4 regions of the Pseudomonas sp. S34 genome follow, and region 2 is predicted to be linked to each of the others. Evidence: predicted binding sites of a transcription regulator. Region 2 holds the regulator's gene; each other region holds the start of a gene.
The links. Region 2 encodes FliA, which starts transcription of late flagellar genes. Its sites were predicted from a motif close to CTAAAGTTTNNNNNNNNNNNGCCGNTAA; they were not measured.
Positions count from the first base shown of each region.

Region 1: a site for FliA is predicted at 1,328-1,355, ahead of PspS34_RS19055 (methyl-accepting chemotaxis protein). Genes of this name have one in related genera too.
Region 3: a site for FliA is predicted at 1,159-1,186, ahead of PspS34_RS21720 (methyl-accepting chemotaxis protein). Genes of this name have one in related genera too.
Region 4: a site for FliA is predicted at 962-989, ahead of PspS34_RS03705 (methyl-accepting chemotaxis protein). Genes of this name have one in related genera too.

Region 1 covers NZ_CP019398.1:4,272,323-4,274,524, forward strand. The annotation lists gene PspS34_RS19055 (methyl-accepting chemotaxis protein) at 1-1,286, opposite strand, end outside; gene PspS34_RS19060 (Na+/H+ antiporter NhaC family protein) at 1,466-2,202, opposite strand, start outside.
Region 2 covers NZ_CP019398.1:1,694,764-1,696,965, forward strand. The annotation lists gene fleN (flagellar synthesis regulator FleN) at 40-870, shown strand; gene fliA (RNA polymerase sigma factor FliA) at 867-1,607, shown strand; gene PspS34_RS07445 (chemotaxis response regulator CheY) at 1,775-2,146, shown strand; gene PspS34_RS07450 (protein phosphatase CheZ) at 2,168-2,202, shown strand, end outside.
Region 3 covers NZ_CP019398.1:4,877,330-4,879,531, reverse strand. The annotation lists gene PspS34_RS21725 (transporter) at 5-1,027, opposite strand; gene PspS34_RS21720 (methyl-accepting chemotaxis protein) at 1,299-2,202, shown strand, end outside.
Region 4 covers NZ_CP019398.1:867,629-869,830, forward strand. The annotation lists gene ampD (1,6-anhydro-N-acetylmuramyl-L-alanine amidase AmpD) at 1-40, shown strand, start outside; gene ampE (regulatory signaling modulator protein AmpE) at 37-873, shown strand; gene PspS34_RS03705 (methyl-accepting chemotaxis protein) at 1,081-2,202, shown strand, end outside.

The sequences.
Region 1 (2,202 bases), 2.6 Mb from region 2:
GCCACCACCGCAAAGCCGCGCCCGGCCTCGCCGGCGCGGGCGGCTTCGATGGCCGCGTTGAGCGCCAACAGGTTGGTCTGCTCGGCAATCGAGCGGATCACCCCGAGCACGCTGACAATCGACGACACGTCTTTTTGCAGGCTGTCCAGGGACACGCCGCTGCTGCGGATGTCGTCCACCAGGGCATGGATCTTCTCGATGCTGCCGGCCACAACACGCTTGGCCGCCTGCCCTTCTTCGTCGGTCTGCTGGGCTGCTACCGCGGCGTTCTGCGCGCTCTTGGCCACTTCCTGGGCCGCCGCCGACATTTCGTTGATCGCTGTGGCCACCTGATCGGTTTCGTGACGCTGGCGTTCCATGGCCTGGTCCGAACGGTTGGCCTGGTCGGACACCTGGTTCACCAGCCCGGTCAGTTGCGAGGTCATTTCGGTGATCTGCCGTACCAGGCCGTGGATCTTGTCGACGAAACGGTTGAACGAGCCGGCCAGTTCACCGAGTTCGTCCTGACTGGTGATGGTCAGGCGGCGGGTCAGATCGCCCTCGCCCGCCGCGATGTCGTCGAGGTTGGCTTTCATCAGATGCAGCGGACGCACAATGGTGTTGGCCAGCAGCATCCCGGCAGCAGCGATCACCAACAGCACCACGACTGCTACGCCAACGATACTCAGCACCATGCCTTGCATGCGCTCCTGGACCTTGGCTTCGACCACGGCCACTTGTGCTTCGATGCCGTCGAGGTTGACCGCGGTGCCGACCGCCATGTCCCACTTCGGCAGGTATTCGGTGTAGCCGAGCTTGGGCACCAGCACCTGGGTGTTGCCAGGCAATGGCGAGCTGTATTGCAGGTAGTGCGTACCGTCCTTGGCGACCTTCACCAGGTCGCGGTTGACGTAGACACCGTTCGGGTCGCGGTTGTCCTTGAAGCTCTGGCCCACGCCCTCGGGGCTATTGGCCTTGAACAGGCGCACGGTGTTGGAGTCGTAGCCGAAGAAGTAACCGTCCTTGCCGTAGGTGATGCTCGACAGCAGCTTGATCACTTGGGCCCGCGCCGCCTCATCGCCGGGGGCGGCGGCGTCGTAGAGCGGTTTGATCGTGGTCATGGCCACGGCCACGTAGCTTTGCAAGGTTGCCTTGGCATCGCTGAGCAGGCGCTCGCGGGTCTGCTCGACTTCCTTGCGCGCCTGATCCTGAAGAATGAACAGCGTGGTCAGGCTGATGACCAGCGCAAACAGCAACACCGGGAGGACGGCAAGGGACAGGACTTTTGCCTTGAGGCTCATGCGCATGACGTTCACTCTTTTGATTTTTGTTGGCGTGGTTAAAAGCTTTAACGGCACGCCGGGTCAAAAGTTGAACGCGATCAATGTGGGAGCGGGCTTGCTCGCGAAGGCGGTGTGCCAGACACATCGATGCTGGATGTGCCGCCGTCTTCGCGAGCAAGCCCGCTCCCACAGGGGTATCAGGGTTAGAGGACCATCGCCGCCACCCAGCCAAACGCCAGCAGCGGCAGGTTGTAGTGCAGGAAGGTCGGGACCACGGTGTCCCAGATGTGATGGTGCTGGCCGTCGATGTTCAGGCCGGAAGTCGGGCCTAGGGTCGAGTCGGAAGCCGGTGAACCGGCGTCGCCCAGGGCACCGGCCGTGCCGACGATGCACACGATCGCCAACGGACTGAAGCCCAGTTGCACGCACAGCGGCACGAAGATCGCCGCCAGGATCGGCACGGTGGAGAACGACGAGCCGATGCCCATGGTCACCAGCAACCCCACCAGCAACATCAGCAAGGCGCCAATGCCTTTGCTGTGATCGATGTACGACGCCGACGACTCGACCAGCGTCTGCACCTCACCGGTGGCCTTCATCACTTCGGCAAACCCCGAGGCGGCGATCATGATGAAGCCGATCATCGCCATCATTTTCATGCCTTCGGTGAACAGGTCGTCGGTGTCACGCCATTTGACAATGCCCGACACCGAGAAGATCAGGAATCCGACCAGCGCACCGATGATCATCGAATCGAGCAACAACTGAATGATGAACGCCGCCGCGATGGCCACGCCGGCCACCATCAGGCTCAGCGGGTTGTATTGCACCGCCACTTGCTCGACCTGTTCGATCTTCGCCAGGTCGTAGACACGCTTCTTGCGGTAGCTGACAAACGCGATCAGCAGGCCCGCCACCATGCCCAGGGCCGGAATGCCCA
Region 2 (2,202 bases):
TGTGGCCTCCGTCTATGCAAGACAAGGTAAAGAAATAACATGGGCAGCATGCATCCCGTACAGGTGATCGCGGTGACCGGCGGCAAAGGTGGCGTCGGGAAAACTAATGTGTCAGTGAACTTGTCCCTGGCTTTGGCCGAACTTGGCCGGCGCGTCATGCTGTTGGACGCCGACCTGGGGCTGGCGAACGTCGACGTTCTGCTGGGCCTGACACCCAAACGTACCCTGGCCGACGTGATCGAAGGCCGCTGCGAACTGCGCGATGTATTGCTGCAGGGGCCCGGCGGCATCCGTATCGTTCCGGCCGCATCCGGCACTCAGAGCATGGTGCATCTGAGCCCCGCGCAACACGCCGGCCTGATCCAGGCCTTCAGTGATATCGGCGACAACCTCGACGTACTGGTGATCGACACCGCTGCGGGCATTGGTGACTCGGTAGTCAGTTTCGTCCGTGCAGCCCAGGAAGTGCTGCTGGTGGTGTGCGACGAGCCGACCTCGATCACCGATGCCTACGCCTTGATCAAGTTGCTGAACCGCGATTACGGCATGAACCGCTTCCGCGTCCTGGCCAACATGGCCCAGAGCCCGCAGGAAGGACGCAACCTGTTCGCCAAGTTGACCAAGGTCACGGATCGCTTCCTCGACGTCGCCTTACAATACGTCGGCGCGGTGCCCTACGACGAAAGCGTGCGCAAGGCCGTGCAGAAGCAGCGCGCCGTCTACGAGGCCTTCCCGCGTTCCAAGTGCTCGCTGGCGTTCAAGGCAATCGCACAAAAGGTTGATACCTGGCCGCTGCCTGCCAACCCGCGCGGGCACCTGGAGTTTTTCGTCGAGCGCCTCGTGCAGCAGACAGCAGGACCTGTTCTATGACAGCCAGCGGCTACAACCTCTACAAGAGATCGGCGCGTGATGCGCAGTACGAGCTGATCGAGCGTTACGCGCCGCTGGTTAAACGCATTGCCTACCACTTGCTGGCGCGTTTGCCGGCCAGTGTCCAGGTCGAAGACCTGATCCAGGCCGGGATGATTGGCCTGCTTGAAGTGTCGACCAAATATGACGCCGGCAAAGGCGCCAGTTTCGAGACGTACGCGGGCATACGAATCCGCGGCGCCATGCTCGATGAAGTGCGCAAGGGGGACTGGGCGCCACGTTCAGTCCACCGCAATACGCGCATGGTCAGCGATGCCATTCGCTCGATTGAAGCTAAAACCGGCCGTGACGCTAAAGATCACGAAGTTGCGGCCGAACTCCAATTGAGTCTCGACGATTACTACGGGATTTTGAACGACACCCTGGGCAGCCGGCTGTTCAGTTTCGACGACCTGTTGCAGGACGGCGAACACGAAGGGCTGCACGAGGATGGCGCGAGTGCTCATGTCGAGCCGTCACGCGACCTGGAGGATGAACGCTTCCAGGCTGCGCTGGCGGATGCGATTGCCAATTTGCCGGAGCGTGAGCGACTGGTGTTGGCGCTGTACTACGACGAAGAGTTGAATCTCAAGGAAATCGGTGAGGTCCTGGGGGTCAGCGAATCGCGGGTCAGCCAGTTACACAGCCAGTGCGCGGCCCGTTTGCGGGGGCGTTTGGGGGAGTGGCGAGCGCGCTGAAGGCAGTGTGGGGACACTGCGAACGAGGCCGGTGTGGTGTTGAACTGCGCCGGTCGCGATCTGTTGTGCTCCAGACAGTCATTGAGTGCTTTGCCGGATTGATTGAAATGGCGTGTCCAGGTGCTGGGCGCGTTTAAGACTGCTTGGAGGTCGAATTGGACAAGAACATGAAAATCCTCATCGTTGATGACTTCTCAACGATGCGGCGGATCATCAAGAACCTGCTGCGTGACCTTGGGTTCACCAACACCGTCGAGGCCGACGATGGCACTACCGCCATTCCGGTGCTCAACAGCGGAAGCATCGACTTTCTGGTAACGGACTGGAACATGCCTGGCATGACCGGTATCGATCTGCTGCGTCACGTGCGTGCCGATGAAAAGCTCAAGCACCTGCCGGTGCTGATGGTGACCGCTGAAGCCAAGCGCGAGCAGATCATCGAAGCGGCCCAGGCCGGCGTTAACGGCTATGTGGTCAAGCCCTTCACGGCCCAGGCGTTGAAAGAAAAAATCGAGAAGATTTTCGAACGCATCGGTTGATGAGTGCGCCACGGGGGAGCTATGGGCAATAACGAAACTTCATTGGGCGATTTTGA
Region 3 (2,202 bases), 3.1 Mb from region 2:
GGACTCAATAATCCTGCTGCTTGCGAAACGCCCAGCGCCCGGCGATCACGGTAAAGGTCGCGACCAGCGCCACCAGGATCCAGAAGCCCTCCGGGTCATCCGCCAGCGGAATGCCGCCGACGTTCATGCCGAAGAAACCGGCGATGATGTTGATCGGCAGCGCCAGCACCGTCACCACCGTCAGGGTGAACAGCGTGCGGTTGGTCTGTTCGTTGATGTTGGCGGCGATCTCCTCCTGCAACAGCTTGATCCGCTCACCCAGCGCCGTGAGGTCGTTGATGATCAGCGCAAACTCCTCAGTGGATTTGCGCAGCTCCTTCACGTCTTCCTTTTGCAGCCATTGCGGCGGCCGGTTGAGCAGGCGCAGCAATGAGCCTGGCTCCAGCGCCAGCAGCCGTTGCAATCGCACCAGCACCCGGCGATTGGCGCCCAGTTCCGCGCGGTTGGTCGACAGGCGCGAGGACAGCAATTGGTCTTCGATCTGGTCCACGCTCTGACTGGTCTTGCGCACGATCTGGGTCAGCACTTCACCCTGGTCGCGCAGCAAATGCACCAGCAGCTCCAGCGGGGAGCGAAAGCACTCCCGGGCCTTCACCGACGAGCGCAATTTGTCCACCGAGTGCAGCGGTTGCAGGCGGGCGCTGATGATCAATTGACTGCGGGCACACACCCACAGGGTCGAGACATCCGACGAGACCATGTTGCTGAGGTTGAACACCACGTCGTTGACCACTGCCAGCAACGCGGAGTCGACATGCTCGATGCGTGTCGAACGCGAGCCTTCATGCAGCGCTTCGAAAAACTCCTCGGGCAACTCCAAATGGCTTTTCATCCAGCGCTCGCACGCGGCGTGGGCGAGGTTCAGGTGAAGCCAGAGAAATTGCTCATCGCTTTGCGGCTGTTGCAGGTACTGCAAGGCCTCGGCGGAATTGATTTCCCGACCGGCCTCACCGGGGCGAAAACTGAAACCGTAAAGCAGGCCGAACAGATCCGTGTCGCGATGGCTTTGATCGATGCTGTGGTTCATGAGGACTCGCAAGGGGAGGCGCCTGTCACGTGTTTTACAGGTTCACTTGAGCGGCATCATCGCAAGCGGGAATGACGTTTTTGTGACAGGAAAACAACGCAAAAAATTGTTCTACCGGCGGTCGGGATTTTCTCAAGAACCGCTCTGGCTAGCCGATCACGCTTGGGTTAAGTTGCGTGCCGCAGGCCTCGGCCGGGACCGCAGACAGGGATGTCCAGACACTTTTCACGCCTTAACGGGCGTGCCTCATTCCTGTCATGAGTACCCTGCGATGCTTTTGCAAAAGTCCCTGAGAGCACAAATTCTCGCCCTGCTGAGCGGCAGCCTGCTGGCGATGCTGTTGATCGCCCTGGCGTGCTTTCACTTCCTGTCCAGCGGCGTGCAGAACTACGCCAATCTGATCGAAGGCCCGCTGCACACCTCGCAATTGATCGATGAAGCCAACCTGCAATTCAAGGTGCAGGTGCAGGAATGGAAAAACGTCCTGCTGCGCGGCAAACAACCGGCTGACCTGAGCAAGTACTGGGGGCAATTCGAGGGGCGTCAGCGCGATGTGCAAAACATCCTCGGTGAGTTGGCCGCGCAGAAGGGTATCGAGCCGCAACTCAAGAGCCGCATCGAGCGCTTGCGTGACGAACATCGCCAGTTGGGCGCGGCCTATCAGAAGGGGCGGGACGCGTTCGTGGCCGCCGGTGGTGACCCTGCGGCGGGCGACGGGGCGGTCAAGGGTGTAGACCGCGCAACCAGCGATCAGATGAGTGAACTGGTCAGCGAGTTGCGCAAGCAGGGCGCCGAGCAATCGACACTGATCAGCGCCAGTGCCGAGCGCACGGTGTTGCTGGGGCTGGTCGTGATGCTGGTTTCGGGGGTACTGATCGGCCTGCTGAGCTTGTGGCTGGTCAACCGCAACCTGGTCGAGCCGATCCGCAAACTGATCGAATACGTGGCGCAACTCAGCCAGGGGCGTATTGCCGAGCGCGTGGCCAGCATCCGTCAGGACGAGTTGGGCAAACTGGCTATGGCCGCCAACACCCTGCGCGATTTCCTCGCCGAAACCTTCAGCCGTTTGCAGCGCAGTGCGTCGGACCTGGACAGCGCCAGCGGTGAGTTGAACTCGATCGCCACCGTGATGGCCGGCGGCACCAACGAGCAGTTCAACCGCACCGATCAGGTGG
Region 4 (2,202 bases), 830 kb from region 2:
ACGCTATCGTGCCGCCCTGGCACAAGAGGAAGGACGATGAGTTTTCTGGTGTTGCTGTTGGCGGTGTGGATCGAGAAGTTCTCGGCCCTGCGCCATCGGGTTCAGCGTGACAATGGCTGGACACACGAGCTGAACAAGCTTGAGGCCAGCCCGCGATTTTCAAACCGACCATGGCTGGTGCTGTCGATACTGGTCTTGTTGCCGGTGGCGTTGCTGGGGTTGCTGCTGGTCGTCATCGAGCCAGTGGCCTACGGCTTGCTGGCGTTGCCGATCCATATGCTGGTAGTCATCTACAGCCTGGGGCGCGGTGATCTACTGGGCGATCTCGGGCCGTTCCGCGATGCCTGGCGTCGGGAGGACCTGCAAGCGGCGGCCCATGTCGCCCAGCGCGATCTGGATATCTGCGCAGACAATGGCGAGCAGCTGCTGGAGCAGGTCGAAGGGCATTTGCTGTGGGAGGCCTACCAGAGCTTTTTCGCGGTGATTTTCTGGTACTTCCTGTTGGGTCCGGTTGCGGCGCTGAGTTATCGGTTGCTGGCGCTGGCCGAAGAGCACGGGAAAAACCCTGCAGTGGTCGAGCGCGCCGGGCAACTGCGTCACGCCTTCGACTGGTTGCCGGTGCGTCTGCTGGCCGCGAGCCTGGCGTTGGTCGGCAATTTTGTCGCGGTCAGTCGGGTGATGCTGCATGAGCTGCTGAACTGGAACATCAGCGCCGCGCAATTGATCGTGAAAGTCGGGCTGGTGGCCGGTGAAATTCCGGCGCCGGTGACCGGCGCGGAAGGTATCAACAATCTGGACCGCATCTGGGCGCTGCTGCTGCGTGCGGCGGTGCTCTGGTATGCCGGGTTTGCGTTGTGGACGGTCCTGCATTAACCCGGCTGTCTGAGCCATTGTGGCGAGGGGGCAAGCCCCTCGCCACATCGAGTTCGCTTCGTATCGCTCGCGGACTTCTGTCGTTAACCTTAAGTTACAAAACCTCCTGCCGATTTAAGTTATACAGAGATAGCGTCGAATAGTGGCTATCTGCTTTCTGTCTGCGCCTGCCAATAAAAAAAATAAGAAACTGAAGGGAGACATCCAGTGAAGAGCTTGCTCTATCCCGCTGTCGCACTGATGAACCGTCTGAGCTTCGGTATGAAGTTCAGCCTGATCAGCGTACTGTTCCTGGTGCCGATGCTGGTGACCAACTTCTATCTGGTGCGTGACTCCTACCGCGAATTCCAGGGCACGCGCATCGAACTGCAAAGTCTCGACCTGTTGGGCAGCAGCCTGACGTTGCGGCGCGATCTGGAAACCCTGAACAACCTGGTGCAGATCAATGTCAGCCTCGGCCAATCCGGCAAGGCCGGCAACGTCGAGTCGAAAATCAGCGCCCTTGAGCAGAATATTCTGACTCGCCTGCAAGGGCTGACGGCGATGACCAGCGACCCGGAGCAGGTTGCGGTGTTTGATGGCAAACGCGATGAAATGATCGCCGCGTTCAAGGCCCAGCAAACGGAAAATTCCCTGCAAAGCAAAAGTGCCTTGATCGGCAAGCTGGTGGGCAGCGCGCAGATTTTCAGCCAGCTCATCACCAGCCAGTCCGGCCTCAGTCGCGACAACCAGAGCGACATGCGCCAGTTGAGCGAGCTCGTCACCCTCGTCACGCCACGGGTCACCCAGATCCTGGGCGAAGGTCGGGCAATGGGGTCTTATTCGTTGGGACAGGGGTTCATCAACTCGGCTTCGAGTACCCGTTTCGATGAATTGCTGGCGCAGATTGAAAAGCTCCAGGCCGAGTATGGCCTGAAGTTGCAGGATGCCCTGGGTTCCAGCAACGCTGCGCGTGAGACCCTGGCCACTCAGGCCGATAGCAGCCGGGCATCCTTGAAGAAAGCCAGCGAGCTGTTCGAAGAACAAGTGGTCATGGCTGATACCCTCGACGCGCCGTGGCAGGGCTTTTACGATCAGGTCAGCGTCCTGATGGACCAGACCTACCAACTCAACGAAGCGGTCCTGAAGTATCTCGGCCCGCAATTGCAGCAGCGACTTGAGCAGAATCGCACGCACATGGTCTTGCAGGCCGTGGCGCTGTCAGTCGTCTTTGTGTTGATCTTTTATCTCTACGGCGCTTTCTATGCCTCGACCCGCACCACGCTCAAGCGCCTGGGCGCGGTGATGGACAAGGTGGCGGCCGGCGACATGACCGTGACCTTCAGCGCC